DNA from 4 places in the Bradyrhizobium sp. 14AA genome. Region 1 is predicted to be linked to each of the others. Evidence: predicted binding sites of a transcription regulator. Region 1 holds the regulator's gene; each other region holds the start of a gene.
What was found. The regulator LexA, encoded in region 1, represses DNA repair genes until DNA is damaged. The targets are predictions, from matches to a motif close to TGTTCNNNNTGTGTTCNG.
Positions count from the first base shown of each region.

Region 2: a site for LexA is predicted at 2,324-2,341, ahead of RAD15_RS42065 (DNA recombination protein RmuC). Genes of this name have one in related genera too.
Region 3: a site for LexA is predicted at 5,207-5,224, ahead of RAD15_RS18500 (ribonuclease T2 family protein). Genes of this name have one in related genera too.
Region 4: a site for LexA is predicted at 2,025-2,042, ahead of RAD15_RS32310 (DUF3072 domain-containing protein). Genes of this name have one in related genera too.

Region 1 covers NZ_JAVAYM010000007.1:275,912-282,900, reverse strand. Annotated here, with positions in the region: gene RAD15_RS16080 (HAD family hydrolase) at 1-424, shown strand, start outside; gene RAD15_RS16075 (hypothetical protein) at 586-792, shown strand; gene RAD15_RS16070 (molybdopterin molybdotransferase MoeA) at 1,015-2,226, shown strand; gene lexA (transcriptional repressor LexA) at 2,404-3,105, shown strand; gene RAD15_RS16060 (hypothetical protein) at 3,277-3,477, shown strand; gene RAD15_RS16055 (hypothetical protein) at 3,669-4,097, shown strand; gene RAD15_RS16050 (GAF domain-containing protein) at 4,321-5,262, shown strand; gene RAD15_RS16045 (ComEC/Rec2 family competence protein) at 5,272-6,989, opposite strand, start outside.
Region 2 covers NZ_JAVAYM010000049.1:6,635-13,623, forward strand. Annotated here, with positions in the region: gene truA (tRNA pseudouridine(38-40) synthase TruA) at 1-420, opposite strand, end outside; gene fmt (methionyl-tRNA formyltransferase) at 540-1,475, opposite strand; gene def (peptide deformylase) at 1,677-2,201, opposite strand; gene RAD15_RS42065 (DNA recombination protein RmuC) at 2,373-3,572, shown strand; gene RAD15_RS42070 (AmpG family muropeptide MFS transporter) at 3,764-5,131, shown strand; gene RAD15_RS42075 (hypothetical protein) at 5,256-5,693, opposite strand; gene recR (recombination mediator RecR) at 5,724-6,326, opposite strand; gene RAD15_RS42085 (YbaB/EbfC family nucleoid-associated protein) at 6,328-6,648, opposite strand; gene RAD15_RS42090 (DNA polymerase III subunit gamma/tau) at 6,672-6,989, opposite strand, start outside.
Region 3 covers NZ_JAVAYM010000009.1:168,748-175,736, forward strand. Annotated here, with positions in the region: gene uvrC (excinuclease ABC subunit UvrC) at 1-1,981, opposite strand, end outside; gene RAD15_RS18485 (outer membrane protein) at 2,232-2,855, shown strand; gene RAD15_RS18490 (cold-shock protein) at 2,942-3,157, opposite strand; gene RAD15_RS18495 (23S rRNA (adenine(2030)-N(6))-methyltransferase RlmJ) at 3,411-4,271, opposite strand; gene RAD15_RS18500 (ribonuclease T2 family protein) at 4,468-5,160, opposite strand; gene RAD15_RS18505 (hypothetical protein) at 5,285-5,746, opposite strand; gene RAD15_RS18510 (hypothetical protein) at 5,931-6,224, shown strand; gene RAD15_RS18515 (DUF3617 domain-containing protein) at 6,268-6,798, shown strand; gene RAD15_RS18520 (haloacid dehalogenase type II) at 6,808-6,989, shown strand, end outside.
Region 4 covers NZ_JAVAYM010000022.1:151,627-158,615, forward strand. Annotated here, with positions in the region: gene RAD15_RS32280 (HWE histidine kinase domain-containing protein) at 1-372, shown strand, start outside; gene RAD15_RS32285 (hypothetical protein) at 468-719, opposite strand; gene RAD15_RS32290 (hypothetical protein) at 832-1,089, shown strand; gene RAD15_RS32295 (hypothetical protein) at 1,185-1,430, shown strand; gene RAD15_RS32300 (hypothetical protein) at 1,518-1,727, opposite strand; partial or broken gene RAD15_RS32305 (hypothetical protein) at 1,746-1,963, opposite strand; gene RAD15_RS32310 (DUF3072 domain-containing protein) at 2,078-2,272, shown strand; gene RAD15_RS32315 (DUF6496 domain-containing protein) at 2,358-2,642, shown strand; gene RAD15_RS32320 (hypothetical protein) at 2,649-3,011, opposite strand; gene RAD15_RS32325 (Do family serine endopeptidase) at 3,279-4,820, opposite strand; gene RAD15_RS32330 (universal stress protein) at 5,026-5,862, shown strand; gene RAD15_RS32335 (hypothetical protein) at 5,880-6,092, opposite strand; gene RAD15_RS32340 (putative bifunctional diguanylate cyclase/phosphodiesterase) at 6,282-6,989, opposite strand, start outside.

The DNA of each region.
Region 1 (6,989 bases):
CGCCTCGCTACGTGCTTCGCTCGGCATCGGCATTTCGGATGCGCAGTTCCTGGAGGGCTGGAACGCGATCTTCGCCGGCGAGATGCCCGACATCGCCGAGCTGCTGCCGCGTGCGGCGAAGCAGATGCCGCTCTACGCCTTCTCCAACACCAACCGGCCGCATATCGACTATTTCTCGAAGGAATATGCTGACCTGCTCGGCCATTTCCGCGAGCTGTATTTGTCGTCCAGCATCGGTCTTCGCAAACCGGATTCGGAGGCATTCGACCACGTCGTCGCCGCGATCGGCCTGCCGGCGAGGCGCATCGTGTTCTTCGACGACCTCGCCGAGAATGTCGAAGGCGCGCGGGCACGCGGCCTGATCGCGGTGCATGTGACGTCTCCGCGTGACGTCGCCAACGCATTGAGGGCATTGGGCATCTGACGACATCCCGTCATCGCGAAAGCGGCTCGGTTCCCGGAGCTAATTTTGCGGAACATGAGGAACCGGCCGCCTTTGTGCATTTTTGTACGGAGTTCCGGGAACAGAATCGTCCCTTCCGGACTCTAGAGTCCGTTGGGACTTCTACGGACGGACGCAGCATCGTGTTGGGCAAGACCTATCTCACCAAACAGGCCTCTCTTCTTCTCGAATTCGCCAGGACAACTTCGGATTCGGACCTTTCGGCCAAGCTTGTGAGCAAGGCCGCCGACCTGAAATCCCAGGCCGATCCGATGCCCGACAGGGATCAAGGCCCCAAAGCGCCCGACGTCACGCTGGACATCAGTCCGGACGGACAGACCGGGAGTTGACCGATGCTGGCCGTGGCGCTCGTCATTGTCGTCCTTGCCATGGCCACCCTCCTACCGATCTGCCTCGTTCTCTGGATCATGCCGCGCCGGGTCTGATCCCGCCTCCAGGATCGTATGGAAGCAGCGTGATGAACGCCGTGCTCTGCTGTTTTGCTTCCGCATTCGCGCTCGGCTAGAAGACTGACGGAACATTCGCCCGAACGTGCCGAGGAGTTTTCGCCCGTGGCCCTGATGCCGGTTTCCGACGCGCTTGCCGCGGTGCTGGCGGGTGCAGAGCCGCTGCCTGAAGAGATGGTTTCCCTCGACAAGGCCCACCACCGCGTGCTCGCGCGCGACGTCGCGTCACGGCGCACGCAACCGCCGGAAGCGATGTCGGCGATGGACGGCTACGCCCTGCGCGCGGTCGATGCGGCGAGGATCGATTCCCACCTGATGGTCATCGGCGAGGTCGCAGCCGGCCGTCCGTTTGCGGGATCGGTCGGCGCCGGCGAAGCCGTGCGGATCTTCACCGGCGGCGTGGTTCCCGACGGCGCGGACGCCGTCGTGATCCAGGAGGACACGATTGCGGACGGCAAGCACGTCACGATCAAGGAAGCCGCGATCGCGGGACGGCACATCCGTGCCGCCGGCGTCGACTTCCGCGAGGGCGACGTGCTGCTGCGCAAGGGGACCCGGCTGACCGAGCGCGATCTCGCGCTCGCCGCAGGCATGAATCATCCGCAACTCGCCGTCTGCCGCCGTCCGAAGGTCGCGATTCTCGCCACCGGGGACGAGCTGGTGATGCCGGGCACCACGCCCGGGCACGGCCAGATCGTCTATTCCAACGGCTACGCCCTGCACGCGCTTGCCCGCAGCGAGGGGGCCGAGACCATCGACCTCGGTGTTGCCGCCGATACGCTGGAGGCCACCACCGCCGGCATTCGCCGCGCCCGCGAGAGCGGCGCCGACATCCTGGTCACGACCGGCGGTGCGTCGGTCGGCGACCACGATCTGGTCCAGCAGGCGCTCCGGGACGAAGGCATCTCGATGGCGTTCTGGAAAATCGCGATGCGGCCCGGCAAGCCGATGATGCATGGGCGGCTCGGGGCGATGGGTGTGATCGGCCTGCCCGGCAATCCCGTGTCATCCTATGTGTGCGCCTTCCTGTTCATGGTGCCGCTGATTCGTGCGCTGTCGGGCCGCTCCGTGATTCACCATCGCCGCGAGCGCGCCGTGCTGGGCCGCGACGTGGGCGCCAACGACGTGCGCGAGGACTATCTGCGCGCGCGCCTGGAGCTGCGCGACGACGGCACGCTCGTCGTCATTCCCGTCAATCATCAGGACTCATCGCTGCTTGCGAATCTCGCTGCGGCACAGGTACTTCTCGTGCGCGCACCGTTCGAGCCGAAGGCCGAAGCAGGCAGCCCTTGCGAGGTGCTGCGGCTGCCAGTGTGAACTGCGCGGCCACACGCGTTCCGCGAACTTTGCTTTGTTCACGGTAAATTAAGCAGTTGCGGAACACATATCGAACATATAGTGTCCGTTCATGATTTGTTTCGAGCATGTAGCGGCTTGCCGCTCCACTTCAGCGTCTCGGAATCGAACGACATCAACCGGGGGATTTTGGTCGAGATGTTAACGCGCAAACAATACGAGCTTCTGCGGTTCATCAGCGAGCGTCTGAAGGAAAGCGGCGTGCCGCCCTCCTTCGACGAGATGAAGGATGCGCTCGACCTGCGCTCGAAGTCAGGCATCCATCGCCTGATCACCGCGCTCGAGGAGCGCGGCTTCATCCGGCGCCTGCCCAACCGCGCCCGCGCCATTGAAGTCATCAAGCTGCCCGAGCTGCAGGCGGCCGCCGGCAGTCGCCGCGGTTTCACGCCGAGCGTCATCGAAGGCAATCTCGGCAAGGTGCGCACGACCTCCAGCCCGTCCGCCGACGAGGGCGAGCGCCCCGTCGCGGTGCCGGTGATGGGCCGCATCGCGGCCGGCACGCCGATCGAGGCGTTGCAGACCCGCAGCCACACCATCAGCGTACCGCCCGACATGCTCGGCTCGGGCGAGCACTACGCGCTCGAAGTGCGCGGCGATTCCATGGTGGAGGCCGGCATCCTCGACGGCGACATGGCGCTGATCCAGCGCAACGAGAGCGCCGACACCGGCGACATCGTCGTGGCGCTGATCGACGACGAAGAGGCGACGCTGAAGCGCTTCCGCCGCCGCGGCGCCTCGATCGCGCTGGAGCCCGCCAACGCCGCCTATGAGGTCCGCATCCTGCCGCCCAACCGGGTCAAGATCCAGGGCAAGCTGATCGGGCTTTACCGGAAGTACTGAGCCTATCCCCCGGTCGTTCGAACGCTAGTGGAGCGGATCATTGTCCGCTCCGGCTGGATAGTCTTTCTGGTTCTGCACAGATTATCCGGCCCCTCCTCCGGCGCTACATCCTCGGCACACCGCAACCAGGCAGCATTGCTTCGCGGCCTCTGGAAGTTCGAGGAGACACCCATGCGCCAGATCATCTTGGGCACGGTCGCAGCGGCGCTGATCGCAGCATCAGCGTCGCAAGCCGTTGCCGCCCCATCGCGTCACCATGTCCGCAAGCAGACGGCGGTGAGCGAGCAATTCCGCAACGCCCGCAATGCGGCCCCCCAGTCACCGCAACCGAGCTGGCAATCCTCGGGCTGGTCCGCACCGGCAGGTCGATGACAGGCGCCTCCGGAATGCACGGAAGCGGGCTTTGTTCCTATTGGATTCGGGAAAGATAATGTGATCGCGTGCTGCGGACACCAGCCGCAGATTCGCCCACAACCAAGCAGAACGTTACGTGCTTCCACTCTGATAGAGGCCTGCGCCTCCGAAAGAGGTGCGGGTCGCTGTCTCTGCAAGAGGAGCACCCGATGTGTGACTACAGCCTGCACGCCGTCGCGACGCGTCCCGCAGAAGTCGGCGAGACCATCGTCACGACAACCTTCCGCGGCACATCGACCCGCGGCTTCGCCTCCGAAGCCGACCTTTCCGTCGCGGTCTGCCTGCTGCCCGGGACGGAGCTCGCCTTCGCCGACAACGTCCGTTACGACAATCGCTGGATCTGGACGCGCACCGTCAACTCTCGCGTCGGCAAGTTCGGCAAGATCGATCCGCACGTTCCCGATCGCCATCATGACGCGATCGAATTCCCCGACGGTAAATACGTGCTGGTGACGCAGCTCGTCGAAGGCCAGCGCGCAACCGTGCTGCAACTGCCGGTGACCCTGCCAGTCAGCGAGCACAAGCCGCAGATCACCGCCGACAATCGGCCGACCGTCACGCGGCTGCCGATCGGCTGACGCAGCCATGCCCGACCGAGAGGTCGGGGCCAGGAATGAGATGCCATCGCCGGCCGAGGCCGGCGAGATGGTATGATTTGCGTCCGACGAAATCCGCCCGGATGGACCGACCGCCCGCAGCTGTCCACCGCACGAAGTTTGGGCCGCCCTGCCTGAATTTTGAACGTCCGCTCCGCAGCCAAATGACCGATGCTGTCAGGGTTTGAGGCGGCGGGCACACTCGATGAAAACCTTCCTTCGCGTCGTTGAACTCTGGGTGCCTGACCGGACGCGCACGCGGCTGGAATTTGGCGGTGGCCTCTACGGCGACGGATTGTCCGCGTTCAAGGCCGTGAGCGAAGGTTTGTATTTCGGATATGACGAGGGGCTTCCCGGCAAGGCTTGGGCCGGCAGCCACCCGATCATCCTCACCCAATTCACCAACTCCTATTTCAAGCGGACCGATCAGGCCATCGCGGCCGGCCTCACCTGCGGCGTCGCGGTGCCGGTGTTCGCAGGCGAATTCCTGCATGCCGTGATGGTGCTGTTCTGCGGCGACGACGAGGCGCATGTCGGCGCCATCGAGCTCTGGCACAACGATGCCGGAATCTCCCACGAGATGGGACTGGTCGACGGCTATTACGGCACCGCCGACATGTTCGAGTTCAACTCACGGCACACAAAATTTCCGCGCGGCTTCGGCCTGCCCGGCCGCACCTGGAAGGCGGGCCTGCCGCTGATCATCAAGGATCTGCACGACGCCAAGAGCTTCCTGCGCTGGGAGGACGCCGCCAAGGTCGGGATCAATCTCGGCGTCGGCGTGCCCTATCGGACCGGCACCGACCAGACCTGGGTCCTGACTTTCCTCTCCGCGCAGGCAACGCCGATTGCGCGACGCTTCGAGATCTGGGTGCCGAACGGGTCCCGCTCAGCGCTGGTCTTCCGCGCCGGCGATTGCAGCGCGCAGACCGACCTCGCCAGGCTCTATGCGGAAAAATCCATCGCCAGGGGCGACGGCAGCATCGGCGGCGCCTGGGCCACCGGCATGCCCGCGCTCAACGACGATCTGGCGCATGACGGCTCGATCGCGGCCACAGAGGCACGCGCGGCCGGACTGAGCCAGATGGTGGCCCTGCCGGTGATCGGCAACACCGGGCTCGACGCCGTGCTGGCCTGGTACCTGTAGCCGATCCGGTCAATCGTCGGCCTGCAAATCGGTCTCCGAGGGCGTCGCATCGCGGTTACGGGGCGCGGCCGTCTTCGGCGCAAGGCTGCCGTCAAAGTCTCCCTCGCCGGCTCCGGCCGGCAACCAGGGGCGGCTCGCGCCTCTCGCCCGCACCGCCTGAACCGAAAAACCGTCACCACGCTGCGTCAGCGCCAGCGCGCCCTGGCTCGTGAGCCGCGGCCGGTCGACCACCATCGCCGCGCAATCGGGCGGCGCGGGCCGTGCCGTCACCACCAGCGCGGCGCGGCTGCAATCGTCCGCCAGCGCGTCGACGCGCAGGGAAAGCGCGACCAGACGCCCGTCGGCGAGCGGCGTCACGCAGCCGGACTCGTCACAGGACACGCCGTCCGCCAGCGAGGCACGCCCGGCATCGCGCAGATCGGCGTCGGCCGCCAACCACTCCTTGAGCAGGAAGCCGTCCTTGCTCGCCCTGATCAGATGCAGCTGCCCGTCCCTGCCCCGCACCGCCACGCTCTGGCCGTCCCCGGCGATCAGGATGTCGGGCTGCCGCACCGACAGCCCCCAGAGGATTGCTGCCAGCAGCACCAGAGCGCCGCACCAGCGCAAGGGCGTGCGCAAGAGGCCCATCACGATGATCCCGAGGCTCGCCGCGACCAGCGGCGCGATGCCGAAAGCCGGGATGCGGCCGACCGCACCCGGCAACGCTGCCACCCAGCCCGAGACCGCGACCATCCAGTCGATGCCGATCCCCATCAGCCACCAGAACACGCCGTCGAGCCCGAACGGCACCGCGAGCAATCCGAGCAGTCCCGCCGGCATCACCAGCGCCGAGACCACCGGCATCGCACCGAGATTTGCGAGCACGCCGTACGGCGTGACGCGGTGGAAGTGGAAAGCGGCATAGGGCGTGGTCGCGAGCCCCGCGATCAGCGAGGCCAGGAACAGCATGGCGATCTCGCGGCCGCCCCACATCGCGATGCGCGCGGTCGCCGAATGATCGGGTGAGGCAAACAAATTCGGCATGCCGATCTGCACCAGCGCGACGAGACCGAGCGTTGCGGCGAAGGACATCTGAAAACTCGGATGCACCACCGCTTCCGGCGCGACCGCGAGCACGATCAGCGCCGCCACCGCCAGCGTGCGGAAAGTGATGGCGCGGCGATCGACCATCACGGCGATCAGCACCACAGCGGTCATGAAGAACGACCTTTGCGTCGCGACCTCCGCACCCGACAGCAGCAGATAGAACGCGGCCGCGACCAGCGCGGCAGCGGCCGACCATTTCTTGATGGCAAAGCCGGCCGCCAGTCCCGGGATCAGCGCGAGCAGCGCGCGCACGGCGAAGAACACGACGCCGGCAACGACCGCCATGTGGTAGCCGGAGATCGAGAGCACATGACCGAGGCCGGAGATGAACATCGCATCATTGACGGGCGTCGTGATCGCATCGCGCCGCCCCGTCAGCAGCGCGGTCGCGATCGCGCGGTTGTCGCCCTCGAGCGTGGCACGGATGCGCGCATCGATCGCATCGCGCAGGCCTTGCATGAAGGCCGCGTAGCGCAGCCGCAAGCCGCCGGCATCCGGTGGCACCGACGCCGTGATCGCGCCCATCACGAAACCGGAGGCGCCGATGCCCTGGAAGAACATGTCGCGCGAAAAGTCGTAACTGCCGGGACGCACCGGCGAGAGCGGCGGCAGCAGCCGCGCCTTGAGCTGCACGAAGCTGC
Region 2 (6,989 bases), on a different contig from region 1:
CGCATCGGCGTCGAGCTTGCGCGGCACGCGCCAGGCGTGGCCGACGTCGAGCGCGAGATTGGCGCGGGTGTTGATCACGCGGTAGCGATAGTGGCGTTTGACGGCCGAGAAGCGTGCTTCGAAGGTATCCGGGACGATCTCCGCCTCCAGCACCGCGATCGGATGCGGGCGCAGATGGGCGTTGAGGCCGTCGCGAAAGCGGCCCGGCGGAAACTGCTTCTCGATATCGACATGCGCGACCTGGCCGCGCGCGTGCACGCCGGCATCGGTGCGGCCGGCGCCGTGCACGCGCAAATCCGCGCCGGTCATCGCCTTAACGGCCGCTTCCAGCGCGCCCTGCACCGAGGGCAGCGTGTCCTGCACCTGCCAGCCGAAGAACGGCGCGCCGTCATATTCGATGGTGAGCTTGTAGCGGGGCATCGCAATCCGGGTGGTGTCATCGCCCGGCTTGACCGGGCGATCCAGTACTCCGAGACATCTCTATTCAGCCGAGAAGTCTCGGCGTACTGGATACCCCGCCTTCGCGGGGTATGACAGTGTCAGTTGAAGTGGGCGCCTGCTTTGAGGGGCACACCGCGCAGAAAATCCGCGGCCTGCATCCGGCCCTTGCCCTCGCGCTGAAGCTCGACGATGCGGATCGCGCCCTCGCCGCAGGCGATGGTGAGCTGATCGTCGATCACCTCGCCGGGTGCGCCCGCCCCCTTCGCCAGCTCGCAGCGCAGGATCTTTACGCGCGCATTCTCGGTGACGCCCGCAAGCTCCGCCCATGCGCCGGGGAACGGCGACAGGCCGTGGATGTGGCGCAGCACAGCGCGCGCGGGCCTCGTCCAGTCGATTCGCGCCTCGGCCTTGTCGATCTTGGCGGCATAGGTGACGCCGTCCTCGCTCTGCTTTTTCAGCTGGAGGCCATCGCGGGCGAGCGCGGCCATCGCACGCACCATCAGGTCGGCGCCGAGACGGGAGAGCCGATCGTGCAGGTCGACCGCGGTCATGTTGTCGGTGATCGCCAGACGCTCGGCCATCGCGACGTCGCCGGTATCGAGGCCGACATCCATCTTCATCACCATCACGCCGCTCTCGGCATCGCCTTCCATGATGGCGCGGTTGATGGGCGCGGCGCCGCGCCAGCGCGGCAGCAGCGAAGCGTGCAGATTGTAGCAGCCGAGCTTCGGCGCATCGAGGATCGCCTGCGGCAGGATCATGCCATAGGCAACGACGACGGCCGCATCGGCGTCGAAGGCGCTGAACTCTTCCAGCGCCTCCGGCGTCTTCAATGTCTTCGGCGTCAGCACGGGAATGCCGAGTTTTCGCGCGGCCTCTTCAACCGGCGTCGGCTGCAATTGCAAACCGCGCCGCCCACCGGGCTTCGGCGCGCGGGTATAGACGGCCACGATCTCGTGGCCGTGCGCGACCAGCTCGAGCAGCGTCGGCACGGAGAAATCGGGCGTGCCCATGAAGATGAGGCGGAGGGGCATCAACAGAACTCGCTGCGTTCCCTCCCCCTTGTGGGGGAGGGCTAGGGAGGGGGGTGCCACACGACGCGCTCTCTCGATATGAGCGCGGATTGGGTTCTTCGCCCCGGTTAGACCACCTTCTGGGCTACCCCTCTCCCCCGCCCTCCCCCACAAGGGGGGAGGGCGCGCAGGGAGCGTGCGGCAACGCCAGTCGATTACAACTTATTCCGCGCGCTTGGCGGCTTTCTCGAACTTCTTCATCACGCGGTCGCGCTTGAGCTTCGACAGATAGTCGACGAACAGGACGCCGTTGAGATGGTCGATCTCGTGCTGGATGCAGGTGGCGTAGAGGCCTTCGGCGTCCTCCTCGTGCACCTTGCCGTCGAGATCGGTGTAGCGCACGCGCACCTTCGCGGGACGTTCGACCTCCTCGTAATATTCGGGGATCGACAGGCAGCCTTCCTCGTAGACCGAGAGTTCCTCCGATGAGGCGAGGATCTCGGGGTTGATGAAGACGCGCGGCAACGGCGTGGTCTCGCCGTTCTCGTCGCGCTTGGCGAGGTCCATGGTGATCAGCCGCAGCGGTTGCGCGACCTGGATCGCAGCCAGGCCAATGCCGGGCGCGTCGTACATGGTCTCGAACATGTCGTCGGCAAGCTTGCGGATCTCCGGCGTGACCTTCTCGATCGGCTTGGAGACCAGACGCAGCTGCTTGTCGGGCAGGATGATGATTTCTCTGAGGGCCATGGCCGCGATTTAAGCCCCAGGCCGGATGCGGTCAATCCGGCGAGGAACCCCGTTAACCCTTCGCTAACCATAAAACTTCATCTTTCGTTAACCATAAAAATTAGGGGGCCGTTAACCGTCGGCGTTCCCTCTTCGTTCGCGCATCCTCGCGAATCGGCTAGAAGGACTGCCATGAACGAGATTATTTTCCTGGCTGGCGACTGGCCGGTGCGCACCATCGATGCGCTGATCGGCTTCGGCGTCCTGGTCCTCATCTTGCTGGCGGTGATTGCCGTCGTGGTCGCGCGATCCGGGCGGCACGGCGCGGAACTCGCCATGGCGCACGCGATCCGGGCCGACGAGCTGGAGGAGCGCCTGAGCGAGGTGCTGCGCGCCCAGAGCGAATCCTCAGGGAGGGTCGACGCCATGACCCAGGCGCTGGCCGGCCGCCAGGCCGAGATGGCGCGCGCGGTCAACGAGCGGCTGGATTCGGTGACCCATCGCGTCGGCCAGTCCATGGAACACACGACCCGCAACACCATGGAGAGCCTGCGCGCGCTGCATGAGCGGCTCGGCATCATCGACAGCGCCCACAAGAACCTCACCGACCTCACCACGCAGGTGACGACCTTGCGCGACGTGCTCGCCAACAAGCAGTCGCGTGGCGCCTTCGGCCAGGCGCGGATGGAGGCGATCGTCCAGGATGGCTTGCCGAAGGGGGCTTACGAATTCCAGTTCACGCTCTCGACGGGAAAGCGGCCGGACTGCGTCGTGTTCCTGCCCGACCAGCGCCCGCTCTGCATCGACGCGAAGTTTCCCCTGGAGGCGATGACCGCACTGCACGACGCCCGCACCGACGAGGAGCGGCGCATCGCCACGCAGCGGCTGCGCGGCGACGTGATGAAGCATGTCAGCGACATCGCCGAAAAATATCTCGTCGCCGGCGAAACCCAGGAGATGGCGCTGATGTTCGTGCCGTCGGAATCGGTCTACGCCGAGATCCACGATGGCTTCGACGACGTGATCCAGAAGGCCTATCGCGCCCGTGTCGTGCTGGTGTCGCCCTCGCTGCTGATGCTCGCGATCCAGGTGATGCAGCAGATCATGAAGGACGCGCGCATGCGTGACGCCGCCGACCAGATCCGCACCGAGGTGATCAAGCTCGGCGACGATTTGGGACGCCTGCGCGACCGCGTGCTGAAACTCCAGAAGCATTTTGCCGACGTGAACGAGGACGTCCGCCAGGTGCTGATCTCCGCCGACAAGATCGAGAAGCGCGCGGGGCGAATCGAGGAGCTCGATTTCAGCAAGGCCGATGCGCCCGAAGGCCCGCATCTGGTGGCGTCAGGCACGCCCGAGCTGTTTCCGAGGAAACTGCAGGCGGGAGAGTGAGATCAAGACACACCGTCATGCCCCGCGAAGGCGGGGCATCCAGTATTCCGCGGCGGTTGTGATTCAGCCGGAACGCTGGTGATTACTGGATCGTCCGCCTTCGCGGACGATGACACCGAGAGTGTCGAGGGTTCTCCCGTCTCATCAGCTACCGCAGAGTCTTTTCCCCCAGAATCTGCTAACACCTCCCCATGACAGCCCCCGACGCCACCTCCGGAACTGCCACCACCTCCGACGCTCCCGCCTCCTGGCGCGACAGCCTTGCCGTGTACCTGCAGCCGCGGGTGCTGATCGTGCTGTTCCTCGGCTTCTCCTCGGGACTGCCGCTGGCATTGTCGAGCTCGACGCTGCTGGTGTGGATGCGCGAGGCCGGGGTCGATCTCGGCACCATTGGGCTGTTTGCACTCGTCGGCACGCCCTACACCCTGAAATTTTTGTGGGCGCCGCTGGTGGATGCGCTGCATGTGCCGCTGTTCACGCGCGCGTTTGGACGGCGGCGCGGCTGGCTGCTGTTCTCGCAATTGCTGCTGATCATTGCGATCCTGCTGCTGGCGCTCACCGATCCCGCGCGCTCGCCGTTCTACGTCGCGCTCGGCGCGCTGCTGGTGGCGACGACGTCGTCGACACAGGACATCGTGGTCGATGCCTTCCGCGTCGAGAGCCTGCCGGAGAGCGAGCAGGCCGCCGGCATGGCGTCCTACGTCGCGGCCTATCGCATCGGCATGCTGGTCTCGACCGCGGGCGCACTGTTCATCGTATCCGGCTTCGAGGGCACCGGTCTTGCCCGCACGTCGGCCTGGATGTGGGGCTATGTGGTGATGGCGGCGATGGTGCTGATCGGAACCATCACGGCGCTGGCCGCGACCGAGCCCGAGCAATCGGTGCGGGCGGAAGCCGCGACGCAAGCCGAGAGCGCATTCGCGCGCGTGTTGCACGCCGCGATCGGCGCCTTCTCGGAATTTTTGTCGCGCAGGGATGCGCTCGCCGCTCTCGCCTTCGTCGTGCTGTTCAAGTTCACCGACGCGTTCTCCGGCACCATGACCGCGCCGTTCGTCATCGACCTCGGCTTCTCCCGCAACGACTATGCGGCGATCGTGAAAGGCGTCGGCCTGGCCGCAACGCTGATCGGCGGCTTTGCCGGCGGCTTCGTCGCGCGGCGCTATTCGCTTGCAACCAGTCTGTGGATCGGCGGCGTGGTGCAGGCGCTCGCCAACCTCTCCTTCTCGTGGCTGGCCTTCGTCGGCACGAGCCAATGGGCGCTCGCCTTCGCCATCACTTGTGAGAATTTCACCAGCGCCATCGGCACGGTGATCTTCGTCGCCTATCTCTCGGCGCTGTGCCAGAACCCGCTGCACACGGCGACGCAATACGCGCTGCTCACCGCGCTCGCCGCCGTGGGGCGTACCTATCTCTCATCGGTCGCGGGGTATGTTGCGAAAGCGACCGGCTGGCCGCTGTTCTTCGCGATCTGCGTGCTGGTGGCGATCCCGAGCCTGATACTGCTGACCTGGCTGCAGAAGCGCGGGCACTTTGAGTCGCTGGGGCCGGTGAGGGTGTGATCCTCGGTCCGTAGGGTGGGCAAAGGCGCAACGCGCCGTGCCCACCATCGCGCCAGGAATTCGAGGGAAGGGTGGGCACGCTTCGCTTTGCCCACCCTACGGCAGCTCGCCTTGAGGCGCCCGCCTACTGCTTCTTCACCAGGCTCCACTTCGTGATCACGGCCTCGCTCATCTGGCCGGCATCGCTGGCGCAGGCGACCTCATCGACCTTGACCGAGATCTCCTTGCCGACGAACGATTTCAGCTGCGTCGCCTGGGCGTCGCTGGAGGTGACGAGCTGGAAGGTCTCCGGGCCGGTCTCGAGATTGCACAGCCCATTCGGCGGCGGCAGGCGGCGCGGCTGGGACGTGATCTGGTAGGTCGCGATCCGCTTCCCGGCGTTCTTGACGTCGCGCACTTTCAAGGCGGTCAACTCGCCGGACAGCACCTCGCCGGTGTTGATCGGCTTGCCGGGCTTGGGGGTCGGCGGCGCCCCGTCGTCCTGCTGCGCGGAGATCGCCGGGCTCGCCAGCATCACCATCGTCGCGACCAAAGCCAATCGTGTGGCGAAAAGTTTCGTCATGTCGTCCGTTCCGTGAGGTCTGTAGGATAGCTAGAACAGGGTCCGCTGCCGCATCGCGGCCGATAGCGTACCTTCGTCGAGATAATCAAGCTCGCCACCGACAGGCACACCATGGGCCAGCCGGGTTACTTTTACGTTGGCGTCCTGAAGCAGGTCGGTGATGTAGTGCGCCGTGGTCTGGCCGTCGACGGTGGCGTTCAGCGCCAGGATGATCTCGTGCACCTGCGAATCATGGGCGCGCGCGACCAGCGCGTCGATGGTGAGATCCTGCGGGCCGACGCCGTCGAGCGGCGACAATGTCGCGCCCAGCACATGGTAACGCCCCTGGGTCGCATTGGCGCGCTCCAGCGCCCAGAGATCGGCGACGTCGGCGACGACGACGATGATCGCGGGGTCACGCTTCGGATCGGTGCAGACGGTGCAGGGATTTTGCGTGTCGATGTTGCCGCAGGTCTTGCAGACCTGGACCTTGTCGAGCGCGACCTGCATGGCCGAGGACAGCGGCATCATCAGCGCTTCGCGCTTCTTGATCAGATGCAGCGCCGCGCGCCGCGCCGAGCGCGGGCCAAGGCCCGGCAGCCGCGCGAGAAGCTGCACCAGCCGCTCGATCTCGGGACCCGCAACCGCGCCCATCTTATTGGCCGAACAGCCCCGGCGGCAGGCCGAGCCCGCCGGTCAGCGACTGCATCTTCTCCTGCATCGCCGTCTCCGCCTTGCGGCGGGCATCGCCCATGGCGGTGACCAACAAGTCCTCGAGCACTTCGCGCTCTTCGGGCTTCATCAGTGAGGGGTCGATCTTGACGCCCTTCACGTCCATCTTGGCGGTCATGCGCACGGCGACGAGGCCGCCGCCGGAGATGCCCTCGACCTCCACGTTGGCGAGCTGCTCCTGCATCTCCTGCATCTTGGATTGCAGCTGTGCCGCCTGCTTCATCATGCCGAGAAAATCAGCCATCGGTGTCTGTCCTTAAACCTGGCTCAGAGATCGTCGTCGCCGTCGGAACCGTCGGGCGGATCGTCACTGCCATAGTCGGCGTTAATATTGGATTCCGGCGCCTCGGGGGCAAGCCTGCGGACCTCAACGACCTTCGATCCGGGGAAGCGCGACAGCACCTCCTGCACGCGCGGATCGGCCTCGGCGGTGCGGGCATGTTCCTGCTTGGCCGCCTGGCTCACCGAGCGCAACGTCGGCTGGCCCTGCTCGTTGGAGACGATGACGGTCCAGCGCCGGCCGGTCCACAGCTCGAATTTACGCGCGAGCTCCGTGATGGTGGTCTTGGAGGCGTTGGACTCCAG
Region 3 (6,989 bases), on a different contig from region 1:
TCGAGGCCCGTTCGATCTCCTTCAGGGTTCCGAAATGGTGCAGCAAGGCACGTTTGCGTGACGGGCCGATGCCCGGAATCTCCTGCAGGCCGGCCTCGCGGATGTCTTTCTTGCGCAGCTTGCGGTGCGAACCGATGACGAAGCGGTGGGCCTCGTCGCGCAGGCGCTGGATGAAATAGAGCACGGGATCGCGCGGCTCCAGCTTGATCGCCTCGCGCTCCGGCATGAACAGGGTTTCGCGGCCGGCATCCCGGTCCGGCCCCTTGGCGACCGACATCAGCGACACCTGGGTCAGACCGAGATTTGCGAAGATCTCGCGGACGGCGTTGAGCTGGCCGCGGCCGCCGTCGATGATCACGAGGTCGGGCCATTGCGGGAAGTCGTCATCCTTCGCTTTGGCCGCGCCCTCCTCGGGCGGGTTGATCAGGCGCTTGAAGCGGCGCTCGAGCACCTCGCGCATCATGGCGAAGTCGTCGCCCGGCGTGATCCCTTCCGACTTGATGTTGAACTTGCGGTACTGGTTCTTCACGAAGCCGTCGGGCCCGGCGACGATCATGGCGCCGACCGCATTGGTGCCCTGGATGTGGCTGTTGTCGTAGACCTCGATGCGCTTGGGCGAATGGGGCAGGCTCAGTGTCGTGGCCATGGCGTCGAGCAGTCGGCTTTGCGTGGCGGTGTCCGCAAGCTTTCGGCCGAGCGCCTCGCGCGCATTGGTCAGTGCGTGGGTGACCAGCTCCTTCTTCTCGCCGCGCTTGGGCGCGGTGACCTCGATCTTGTGGCCGGCCTTGATCGACAGCGCGTTGGCGAGCAGCTCGCTCTCCTCGATCTCGTGCGAGAGCAGGATCACCTTCGGCGGCGGCTTGTCATCGTAGAACTGGGCGAGGAAGGAGCCCAGCACTTCCTCCGGCGTGAAGCTCTTCTCCGCGCGCGGGAAATAGGCGCGGTTGCCCCAGTTCTGCCCGGTGCGGAAGAAGAACACCTCGACGCAGGAGAAGCCGCCCTCCTGGTGGATGGCGAACACGTCGGCTTCTTCCACGGTGCGCGGATTGATGCCCTGCTGCGACTGGATCGCCGAGAGCGCGGCGAGGCGGTCGCGGTAGAGCGCGGCGCGTTCGAATTCGAGCTCGCCGGACGCCTTCTCCATCTCGCCAGCGAGTTCCTGCTTCACGGCATGGCTCTTGCCGGACAGGAAGTCGCTGGCCTCACGCACCAGCGTCGTATAGCCGGGAAAGTCGATCTCGCGGGTGCACGGACCGGCGCAGCGGCGGATCTGGTAGAGCAGGCAGGGCCTGGTGCGACTCTCGAAGAAGGAATCGGTGCAGGAGCGGATCAGGAACGCGCGCTGCAGGGCCGTGATGGTGCGGTTGACGGCTCCTGCCGAGGCGAACGGGCCGAAATAGCGCCCGGGCCGGCTCTGCGCGCCGCGGTGCTTCAGGATCTGCGGCGCCCAATGGTCGCCGGTGATCAGGATGTAGGGAAACGACTTGTCGTCGCGAAGCTGCACGTTGAAGCGCGGCCGGAGCTGCTTGATGAGATTGGCTTCCAGCAGCAGCGCCTCGGTCTCGGTCGTGGTCGAGACGATCTCCACCGAAACGGTGGCGGCGATCATGCGCAGGATGCGCGCCGGCTGCGGCGCACTCTGGCGCGCATAGTTGGAGAGGCGCTTTTTGACGTTCTTTGCCTTGCCGACATAGAGCACGTCGGCGTTCGCACTGAGCATGCGATAGACGCCGGGCGAGGTCGGGGCGAGCCGGACCGCGCGCTCGATCGCCTCATGGCCGGTCGCCAGCGGTACTTCGCCGACCGCGCCGCTCTCTTCCAGGATATCCGGCAGCCGCGCATCGTCCTCGTCCTCGCCGCCGGCGGTCGCGGGATCGAGGTCCGGCGGTGCCGTTTCCTGGGGTGGGGCGTCCGGCGCGGTGCCACGCGCGGGTTTGCGCGCGTGGGCCTCGTCCGTCTTGTCGGTGGAATCGTGAGCCATGGTGCGAATTTAGGCGCTGGGGGTGCCGATTTGAAGTTCCGGCCATGCGGCACGCACAGGATGGCGGCGCAGTTCCCGGTAACGCTTGCTTAAGCCTGTTAACAGCGCGGTAACCCGGCTTAACAGGCCTTTAACTTAAAACTCTCGATAAATCTTACGCGAAAGAGTGGTGGTTCCGTAACCATGCGGCATGGCCGGCGCGGCGGCGTCAGGCATCGCACCGGTTGCGACAGTTGCGTTGGAGTGTGTGATGAAGGGGCTCGTTGTGGGCGCAGCCGCGTTGGTTGCAGCCGGCTGGACGGCTTCGGCAGAGGCCGCCGATCTCAATTACGGGCAGCGTGCGCCCTATACGGTCAATCAGCCGTTGAACGCCTATAGCTGGGCCGGCCCGTATCTCGGCGGCAACGTCGGCTATGAATGGGGCTCGGTCGACAACAATCCGGCAAAACCGTCCGGCTTCGTCGGCGGCGTCCAGGCCGGCTACAATTTCCAGAACGGCCCGTTTGTGTTCGGCGTCGAAGGCGACATCCAGGCCGCCGGCGCGGACGACACTTTCGCGCCGTGGAAGTTCTCCAATCCGTGGTTCGGCACCCTGCGCGGCCGCGCGGGCTATGCCTTCAGCAACATCCTGTTCTATGGCACCGCCGGCCTCGCCTTCGGCGAGCTGCGTGCGCAGACCTTCGGCTGGACGGAGTCGCACACCACCGCGGGCTGGACCATTGGTGCCGGCGCAGAAGTCGGCTTCGCGCCGAACTGGAGCGCGAAGCTCGAATATCTCTACATCGATCTGTCGTCGAGCCAGTTCGCAATTACAGGCGTGTCAAACGGCTATAGCGCCAGCGTTGTGCGCGCAGGCGTGAACTATCACTTCTGATAGCTGAAGAAGAAAATACCGGACTACAACCTCCCGGCCGCTCGCGGCCGGGAATTTTTTTGTGTCAGGTGTTTTGCGCCAGACGGCTAGGAGAGGATGACCAGGTTGACGGCCTTCGGCCCCTTGCCCTTCTTGTCCGGCTCGACTTCGAAAGTAATGCGCTGTCCTTCGGCAAGATCCTTCAGTCCCGCACGCTCTACAGCAGTAATATGCACGAACACGTCGCGGCCGCCGTCGTCAGGCTTGATGAAACCGTAACCGCGTTCGCCGTTGAAAAACTTAACCGTTCCCGTCATGGCCATCGGGAAACTCCCCCTCATTGCTCCTCCGTCGCGACGCAGACGCACGTCACGACATGACCGGGCATCACGAAGCCCGTGAGAGCTGGCCATCCTTGGGCGGACCGCAACGGTCCGGCTGGATCTTTCTTCGGCCTTCACTCCGCCGCAACCATTCGCGGAAGCGGAACGTAAAGCCAGTCACGGAAACAGCATAATACGGTTCTCCGCGGATTGACTACCGCTCCTGCATATTTTTCCCAAGAATGCCGGAGTGTTACGGCCTCGGTACCTCTAATCGGAATCTGGCAGCGCCGCCCTGGCCGAGCGGCATTTCCAGCTCGGGCAGGATGGTCTTGAGCTCGCCGTGCAGCGTGTAGGGCGGATTGACGATCAGGAGCCCGGTGGAGGTGAGGGCGGCGCCGTCGGCTTGCGGAGCGACGCTGAATTCGAGCCGCAGGCAGTTGCCCGGCGGTTTTGCTGCGGCTGCGAGCCGCGCCACCGATTGCACCAGCGCGTCCGTGGCGCGCCGGTTCTTCGCCGGATACCAGATTACGTAGATACCGGTCGGCCATTTCGCGAAGGCCGCCGAGAAGGCCTCACCGAGCTTGTCGAACTCGTTCTTTGCCTCGAACGGCGGGTCGATCAGCACGAGCCCGCGCCGCTCCTTCGGCGGCACGAAGGCCGGCAGCGCCACCCAGCCGTCGAGGTCGACCACGCGGGCCTGTTCGTCGCGGCGCAGCACGCCGATCAGCGCTTTCCGCGCCTTCGGCTCGAGTTCGCAGGCGACGAGGCGGTCCTGCGGCCTGAGCAGGCCGCGCGCGATCAGCGGCGAGCCCGGATAGGCCTTCAGCTCGCCCTTCGGATTGAAGGCGCGCACGATGTCGAGATAGGGCTTGGTCAGCGCGATGGTCTCGTTCGAGAAGCGTGCCTGCATCAGTCGCGCGATGCCGGTCAGCCACTCGCCGCCGCGCTGCGCCTCGTCGCTTTCGAGATCATAGAGGCCGGCACCGGCATGGGTGTCGATGACGCGGAACGCGCCCGGCTTGTCCTGCAAATAGGTGATGATGCGCGCCAGCACGATGTGCTTGATGACATCGGTGAAGCTGCCGGCGTGGAAGGCGTGGCGATAGTTCATGGCGAAGATCTGCTGCTCACGAGAAAGAATGCGCAGCCTCTTCTACTCGTCATGCCCGGGCTTGTCCCGCCTGCGGGGCCGAAGCTCCCTTCGGCGTGGCGAAGGCCCGGGCATCCACGTCCTTCGTGCCGCGTGGTGAAACGTGGATGACCGGGACAAGCCCGGCCATGACGACGCGACGGCCAGTTTCGCGAAACTACCCACCCCTGATCGGCGGCATCGTCACCTGGTCGCGGCGGCAGGCGCGCCGCTCGATCTCATCACAGGCGCGGAATTGCAGGTCCTTGCTGAGGCAGATGCGAACCTCGGACAGCCGCGTCCGGTTGCAGGTGACCGAGACGGCGGCATTGCTGAGCCCCGGATTGGCCTTGATGAAGGCTTCCTCCACCTCGGACGGCGCCACGGTCTTGGCCTGCGACAAATCGAGATATTCGGCCGGGATCCTGATCGCGGCGCGCGCTTTGCGGATCGTCTCGAAATAGCTGCGGTCGGCGAGGCCGGAGCAGGTGCCGTGCTTGTCCCATTCGTTGAAGATCAGGCCCGGCGCCGGCATCAGATCGAGCATCGAGGAGACGATGCTGCGGTTCAGCCGCGGCGCCGGCCGCTGGCAATATTCCGGAAAACCGTTCTCATATTGTGGCCACAGCCCATGCACCACGAAAGCATAGGGCCGCCCGCTGCACTGGATCTGCGAACGCCCGCCGCGCTCGGCCGCCTCCTCGCAGAACGAGGGCGACCACGACAGCGACAGCACATAGAAGTCGAATTCGCCGGGCGCGTTCTGCCGCTTGTCCTGGGCCTTCGCGCCGCCGGCGAGCGAGGCCAGCCCGGCGGCAAGGGCCAGCGAAATCATCAAGCGGGAGAACGAATGCAATCTGGAATGAAACATGGCAACGCCTCTCAACTAGACTGTGCAAGCAAGCCTAGCAGGCGATAAGAACATTTCAAGAACAAAATTCAGGCCGCCGCCTTGGCCGGCCCGAATCAGGGCCATCGAATCAAGGCCTACCGAATCAGGGCTTGGCGGCGCGGCAGGCCGGATTGTAGGCCCAGTTGCGGTCGAGCCCGACCACGCACCATTCGACGCCATTGCCGTAGCCGGCGAAGCCGCCATCCTCGATGATCGAGAAGTGCACCTTGCGCATCTTGCCGTCGTTGAGCATGGCCTCGCCGGTGCAATAGCGGCGCGGAATGTTGTCGGACTGCCAGGGCCGGAACGCGATCTCGCGAACGGCGGAGAAGCCGGTGATCTTCAAGGAAGAATTCCAGAACGAGCTTTCCTTCTCCCAGAACTGGGTGGCGATCGTCGGCAGCGCCCTGTCGCAATCGGCGACGGCACCGTCGTAGCGCGGCCCGCTGAGCCAGAAGTTCAGCTCGAGCGGGTTGGCGGCCCTGGCCTCACCCAGCGACAGCGCCCCGAACACGAGGCCGAGCACGGCGGCAAAGCGGAGCGATTTCAGGGAGGGGGCGCGCATGGGCAATCCGGACAGCTAAAGTCTTGCGAAGGTCGGACGGTGCCGCGAAGGCGGGGGGAGGTCAAGTGCAGCGCGGCAACACTTGGCCAGGACTTGATCACAACGTCGCGGCCGGCAGGGCTTCAGTTCTTTTCACTTCCATCCCGGCACCGTAAACTGGGGCCAGCCAATTGGAGTGACGGAAATGCGAATCATTGCGGCCGCGGGCCTTCTTGCCTTGGGTATGATGGCGAGCCAGTCGGCGCGCGCTGACATCCTTCCGGTGCCTCCGTTCAAGGGCAACGACACCGGCGGCATCATCGCCTATTCGATGGCCAACCAGGTCGATGCCCGGCAGGTCGCGGTCGATCACTGCGCGCGCTACGGCAAGGTCGTGAAGTTCCTGGCGGTGCAGGCCTATGAGGGCGGCTACATCTCGTTCTCCTGCCGCTGGGTGCCCTATGGCGCCGCCAACCAGCCGATCCGCACGCTCTACTGAGGCGCTTTCACAGCGCCGCATTTCTCAGCCGGGAGCCTCCGACATGACGCGCAAGCTTGCTTTGCTCGGCTCGACCCTTTGCCTTGTCTTGTCGGCAGGTGCGGCCTGCGCAGACGACCTGCCGGTGCGCAAGGCCGGGTTATGGGAATTGAAGATGGTCAGGACCGGCTCCCCCGCGCCCGACATGACCATGCAGCACTGCACCGACGAGACCGTCGACAAGGAGATGAGCAACAACGTCTCCCCGATGGCCAAGCAGATCTGCGCCAAGCAGGAGATCAAGAAGACCGCGACCGGCTATGTCAGCGATTCCGAGTGCAACGTCGCCGGCGTGAGCACGACCTCGCATGCGGAGATCACGGGCGACTTCAACTCGGCCTACACCGTGAAGACCACCTCGCACGCGCAAGGCCGCGCCGCGGGCGCGGCGGGTCGCGATACCGCCGTGACGCTCGAAGCCAAATGGCTCGGCGCCTGCAAGCCGGACCAGAAGCCCGGCGACATCGTGATGCCCGGCGGCTTCAAGATGAACGTGCGCGATATGGACAAGCTCAAGGCGCTGCTGCCGAAGTAGGCGGGTGTTATGATCGGCCTTGGCCAAATGGCGGACGTCAAGGCGATTGCATTCGACGTTCAGGGCACCTGCGTCGATTTCTACCAGCCCATCCTGCGTGCAGGGGCGGCGATCAACGGCGAAAAAGGGCTGGAGATCGACTGGGCTGCTTTTTCAGCAGAATGGCGTGAGCATTACCGCGCCGCCATGGA
Region 4 (6,989 bases), on a different contig from region 1:
CTGCCGACGACCGCCCAGACGCTGGCGCTGGCGCTGCATGAGCTTTTCACCAACTCGGCCAAGTATGGCGCGCTTTCGACGCGATCGGGGCGGCTGATGATCAGCTGGCAGGTCGAGGACGACCACCTCACCCTGATCTGGGAGGAGTCCGGCGGTCCGCTCGTGAGAACGCCGAAATCTCGCGGCTTCGGTACGCGGAGCCTGCTCGCGAGCGTCGAGTCCCAGCTCGGCGGCCAGGCGCAATTCGATTGGCGAGCCGAAGGCCTGTTGTGCCGCCTGGAGGTGCCGTTGACGCGCAAGACTGCGGCGACGGCGGCACCCGGCAAATTCGAGGCCGCCAGCTCCGCCGAATTGCAACGCGCATCCGGTTAGAGCATTTTGCAGCGAAGTGGCGGCCGGTTCGCGTCAAGAAGACACGTCACAGCAAGAATCCAGAGCTTCCGATTCGATGGGAGCGGAAAAAAGCTCTAGCCGGACGCCGCGCTCGCCATGCGCTGCTCCGTTCGCGGCTCGCGAGCGACGCGTCCTTCGAGCCAAGCCTCCGTTTGGGCGAGATCGCGCAGCGCTTTCGCATAGCGCCGGGCCGCGCTTCGCTCTGCCCCGCGCGGCAGCTTGCGCGCCTTACGCAGGATGTCTGCGGCGGCGTTGCGGTAGGCCAGCGAGCGGTAAAGAAAGACTACCTTACCCATGTCGAATGTTCCCGTGTTGATGGCCTTCATCCTCGCAAGCCCGGCATGAACGTCGGATGAAGCGGACGATGACAATTCCTTCACCCGCCTGGAACCAGAGGATATCGCGCGCGTTTGTATGCAAGATCGGGATGCAGTTCCCATGCGCACGAAAAAATCGTCCGACCTGATCTCTCCCAGCGGCCTCATCAAGTTACTGACGCATGCGCTGATGGGCGCGGCGCTCGGCCTCGCTTTCAGTCTCGCGCTCATTCTCTCCAATCCGGCCGTCGCCAACCTGCTGAATCACGGCGGAAGCCAGGCTGTTGTCGTCTTTGCCCTGACGCTGGTCACGACGTTCGCAATCGGCGCAACGCTCACGGGCGTCGTGTTCATTCTCGCAGAGGACAAGCAATCTTGAAGCGTGCGCGAAGCGCGGGAGCCCGCTTTGTTGGGAACTCCTGCGGCCAATGACGGTTGGCTGCCTGCGTCAATTTAACTCAGGGAGTTCCCCGCATGAAGACAACCAAGCTCGCTCTCGCCGTGATGTTGGCAACCGGCCTTGCCGCCGCGCCGTTCGCCGCGCAGGCCAAGTCGCACAAGGCCAAGCATGGGTCCTCGATGTCGACGTCATCGCAGACCACGGGTGCCAACACCAAGTCCACCAAGGGCGCGGATCCTTCCGGCCAGGGCGGTTCTGGCCCCGGCTCCGATCAGGGCGGCACCATGACGAACAAGAGCGGCATGAGCAACACCAAGTAGGCGCTCGCCGAAATTCTGCAGGGCCCCGCCATGGCGGGGCTCTTTACTTGAGATATTCGACATCATCGTTCGCATCGCGCGCACGCTTCAGCTGCGATGGCCGTCCGTGATGTCAGGATGACCGCCTGCCGGATTTGTCTTCACGAGATGATCGAGCCGTGCGCGCTTGCGTGCGATCAGGAGCTGGGCCGCAGCGTCGTCGAGTCCCTCGCGCTGCAACTGCCGGATGGCGGAGCCGAGTTCGAGAATCTCGGCGCGCAGTTTTAGAATCCGGTACGTGTTCGGGTCTTCCTCCACGGCACACTCCCAAAGGACTCAGCGGCGCGCGATCGCGCGCTCGGGATTGCCGACGTTCTTCACGAGGCGAAGGCGCGCCCGATGGCGGACATCAGGCAGGACGTCGCCGCCACCGGCCGCCATTCGCCGATCAGCAGGTTGATCTTCCGGCGCAGGTCCATCTGCGCCAGGGCCTTTTCCGTGCAGTCGCGATCGCGATCGACGAGGTCGCGCACCGACGCCTCGATATCGGCCATTTCCAGCCTCAAGGCGCTGATTTTACGTCGAATTTCATTAATTCTGTTGTCCATGGCTTGTTAGAACAAAATAAGAACATATAGTCAAGCCAGATTTCGGGACGGAGAGGTGAGATGCAGGTTCAGGGTAAATATGACGCCAGGGTTTTCCTGAGCGAGCAGATGACAAGGGCGCAGGGCCTCAGGCTGAAACGGCTGAGCGAAGAGGCGTATCAGCCCACGCAATATGCGCGGGACCTTTCCTTCACCGAGGCGGCGCGGCGCATTCGGGTGCTGGAAGACGAGATCGAGCTGGCGAACTCATTCTAGGCTGCCTTGCGCGTCCGGAACGTGGCGCGCGCTCTCGGAACCATGGCTGTGTCGGATGGTTCTCCTCGGCCAAGGGAGAACATGCATGGCACGCAAGGCAAAGAAACGCCGCTACTCGCGCAGCTCCGGCAGCGATGTCGAAAGCGAGATGCGGCGCTACAAGAAGGGCACGGCCAAGAGCGGCCGCAAAGGCCGTGGCGGACGCGTGAAGAGCCGCAAGCAGGCGATCGCGATCGGACTGTCGAAGGCCCGCAAGAAGGGCAAGAAGGTCCCGAAGAAGGCCTCGAAGCGGAAGAGCGCCAAAAAGAGCGCCAAGAAGAAGTCGTCGAAGACATCGTCGAAGCGCAAATCCTCCAAACGGTCGCGCTGATCTCCGTCAGATCATGCTGCCCGGCATGAAGCAGCGGATCGAAACCCCGAACGCGGTCTTCACCGGCCACACCATGGTGCGGCCGGCCCGGTTCGGCTCGGTGATGACGGCTTCATCCGGCACTTCGACCCATTCCCCATCGAGGCGTACGCGATAATGTCCGTTGTGCGATTCCCAATCGGGATCGGCGACGGCAAAACCATCCGCATCCGAGCAGCACGGACCGAGGTGACTGCGCAAGCTATCGAACCAGGGCTTCAGCGGTGAGTCGGCGTAGCGGCCGTCGTCACGCCCGAGGGCGTTACCGCCCCAAAGCACCAATGGCGCCACCAGCAGCACACGCCACAGCGAGAGCTTCAATCGATCCATGTCGGCACCGATCAAATGCGAACCGCCGGCCGAAGCGCCGGACGGTTCGGAGTTCCACGCTTGCAACCCGTCGCCGTGGCGGCTTCCTTGCCGCCGCATGTGCGACTCCGGAACTGTGATGACCGAACACGGCTTTTTCGGACGAACCGGGTCATCGTTCCTGCCGTTAACGAGAATGTTATCGGCAGGTTCGCGGGACTCCTGAGTGCGAACAGGAAAGGCGGCCCGAGGGCCGCCTTTTTGGACTTGCGTCGATCGGCGCTCGACTTACGCGAGTGGCACCGCGACGAACCTCGTCGCCTCCGCGCTCTTGACCTGCAACAGCACGCTGCGCTTGCCCGACGATTTGGCCTGCGCCAGCTCCGAGCGGACGTCACCGACATTGGCGACGGCCTTGCCGCCGACATTGAGGATGACGTCACCGGTCTGGATGCCGCGCTGCGCCGCCGGCCCTTGCGGATCGACTTCGGTGACGACGACGCCCTTCTGGCCGGCGCCCTGGACGTCGCCGGCCGGAGCCAGGCTGAGCCCGAGCCGCGGCGTGCCGGCATCCGGCTGCGCCTTGCCCTCGTCGGACTTGCCGTCTCCCTTGGCCTGCTGCTCGTTCGGCAGCTCGCCGAGCGCGAGCGTCACCGTCTTGCTGCCACCCTTGTGGAAGACGTCGAGCTTCACGGACGTGCCCGGCGCCAAGGTGGCGATGGTGCGGGCGAGATCGCGGGAATCCTTGATCGCGGTGCCGTTGACGGCGGTGATGACGTCGCCCGCCTCGATGCCGGCCTTCGCCGCCGGGCTACCGTCCTGCGGGTTGTCGACGATCGCGCCGCGCGCTTCCTTCAGGCCGAGGCTGTCGGCGATATCCGATGTCACCGGCTGCACCTGCACGCCAAGCCAGCCGCGGGTGACCGCGCCCTTGTCCTTCAGCTGCGCCACGACGAGCTTGGCCGTCGAGGCCGGAATGTCGAAGCCGATGCCGACCGAGCCGCCCGAGGGGGAGAAGATCGCGGTGTTCACGCCGATTACGTTGCCGTTCATGTCGAAGGCGGGACCGCCGGAATTGCCCTTGTTGATGGGCGCGTCGATCTGGATGAAGTCGTCATAGGGGCCGTTGCCGATGTCACGGCCGCTGGCCGAGACGATGCCGGCTGTCACGGTGCCGCCGAGGCCGAAGGGATTGCCGACCGCGACCACCCAGTCGCCGATGCGCGGCTTCTGGTCGGAGAATTTGACGAACGGAAAATCCTTCTTGCCGTCGACCTTGATCAGAGCGAGATCGGTCTTCGGATCGGTGCCGACGACCTTCGCGGTGTAGACCGTGCCGTCGTCCATGGTCACCTGCACCGACGCAGCGTGGTCGACGACGTGGTTGTTCGTCACGGCATAGCCGTCGGCCGAGATGAAGAAGCCGGAGCCTTCGCCCGTGATCGTCTGGTGGCGCTGGCGCGGCATGCCGTTCATGCCCGGGCCGCGGAAGCCGAACTGCCGCGAGAACTGGTCGAACGGGGAGTCCTCATCGGAATCCATCCGGTTCTGCTGCAGCATCGCGCTCTTGTCGTTGTCCTGGTCGATTTTGACCCGCACCGAGATGACGGCGGGTTTGACCCTGGCCACGAGATCGCCGAAGCCCGGTGGGGTCGCGGCGCTTTCCGCAGCCTGTGCCGGCGCGATGAAGGAGATCGCGCTGAACGGGGAAGAGCCGGGAGCGGTCGCCAGCACCGCCATGCCAAGCGCGGCCACGGTGCCGAGCAGCGCGAGCCGGCGCGGCCTCAAGATCTTGCGGGCCGCGGTGTCGGAATTGACGCGATCGTTCATGTCGAAATATCCATGTTGAGGAGATGTCGCCTTGCCCCCAACATGGTCGTTGCCACCTTACGGCGTCCCGTCCACGCGATTAAATGTTGGCAAAGAATCCGCCGCCCGGCGCCGCTGGAAAATCGTACATTTGATGCAGCTCAACGCGCCCCGTGCGGGCGGTGAAAAACTGCGGCCACCGGATCCTGTCCATCGGAGGCGCGTCATGTACAAAGACATTCTCGTCCACATCCCGACCGAGCGCCCGATGCGCCCCGTGATCGACGGTTCGGTCTCGCTCGCGGCGTACCTCAACGCCCACCTCGACGCGGTCGCGGTCGGCTATGTCACGACCGGCGCAGCCTACGTCATGGATGGCGGCGCGGCCGTAGCGGCCGTGTTCGAGCTGGAACGCGAGCGCGCAATGGAGCGGGCCGAGGCCGCGCTCGCGGTGTTCACAAGCGAAGCGGTGAACGCCGGCATCTCCCACGCCTGCCACCCGCTCGGCGCGATCCCGGCGGATGCAGTCGGTTTTCTCGGCGAGATGGCGCGACTGCACGACCTCAGCATCATGCTCCAGCCCGATCCGGCGCAAGGCTCATTCGACAACGATGTACCCGGCGAGATCCTGTTTCAGGCGGGCGGCCCGGTGCTGTTCCTGCCGTACACCTTCCGTGGGGCCTTCAGGGCGAACCGGATCGGCATCTGCTGGGACGGCAGCCGTCTCGCGGGCCGTGCGATGCGGGACGCGGCACCATTCCTGGCGCGCGCCGAAGAGATCGTGATCATCACCATCAACGAAGCCGACGTGGCCCCCGGCGAGGCTTCAGCGAGCAATCTGGCGAGACATCTCGGCCGGCGCGGCCTCTCGACCCGCACGGTCGGCCTGTCGGCCGCGCGCGCCGACATCCAGCCGACCATCCTGTCGCTGGCGGCCGACGAGACCCTCGATCTCCTGGTGATGGGCGGCTACGGCCATTCGCGATTGCAGGAACGCGTCCTCGGCGGCGTCACCCGCGCCATGCTGTCGGCCATGACCGTCCCGACGCTGATGTCGCATTAGCGAAGCCAGCCCCGCCTTCACGCCGCGGCAGGCGTCTCCCACGCCGTGGCCGCGACGGTTTCCTCGTTGCGTTGCGCATTGCACGCGTCGAAATGCGCCTTGAGTTCGACTTCCGCAAGATATTCGAAATGTTCGGCCTGGCCGAGGAGTTCCCAGTTCTGGAGCGGCCGGTAGGCCGCCTGCTGACGACAGAGGGACGCCAGCGCCCGGTAGCGACGTACGTTCTCCATGAGACCCTCCCTCGCACTCACACGGCTTATTGCCCTGATTTGCGTCAGGCCGATGGCGGTTGTGCAAAACATTTACTGCGCCCGCTACGCGCCCGGCCTCAAGTTAATTCTTGGGAAATGCGTATCGACGCGAAAGTTCCAAAACTGCGCTAGCTTGCGCTCGGAATCCTGCCGCCACAAGACCGGGAGCTAGGCATAGAGACGGCGCTCCACGGTCACGCCGACCAGATCGAGATAGCGCTCGATCAGGTCGGGACGACCAACGAGATAGCCCTGCATCTCCTCGCAGGCCTCGCGGGCCAGGAAGGTGCGCTGCGCTTCCGTCTCCACCCCTTCGGCGATGACAGGCATCTTCAGGGCGTGCGCGAGGCTGAGGACCGCGCGGACGATCTCGGCCGATTGCGGCGTCGCCTCGAGATTGGAGATGAAGCTGCGATCGATCTTGATCTTGTCGAACGGGAACGACTGGAGATAGGACAGCGAGGAGTACCCGGTGCCGAAATCGTCCATCGCAATACGGAGGCCGAGCGCCTTCAACCGCCGCAGCAGATTGAGCGCGCGGGTGAAATCACCGATCAGCACGCCCTCGGTAACCTCGACCTCGAGCCGCATCGGCGAAAGCCCCGTCTCCAGCAGGATCTGGTGGATCGACCGTTCGAGGTCGCCGGCCTGGAACTGGACCGGCGACAGATTGACCGCGACCTGCAACGGGCGCGGCCAAGACGCCGCCTCGCGGCACGCCTCGCGCAAGACCCATTCGCCGATCTGGACGATCATCCCGTTCTCCTCTGCGAGCGGAATGAACTGGTCGGGCGGCACGAAGCCGCGCGTCGGATGGTTCCAGCGCAGCAGAGCCTCGAAGCCGATGACCTCGCCATCCATCCGCGCCTGCGGCTG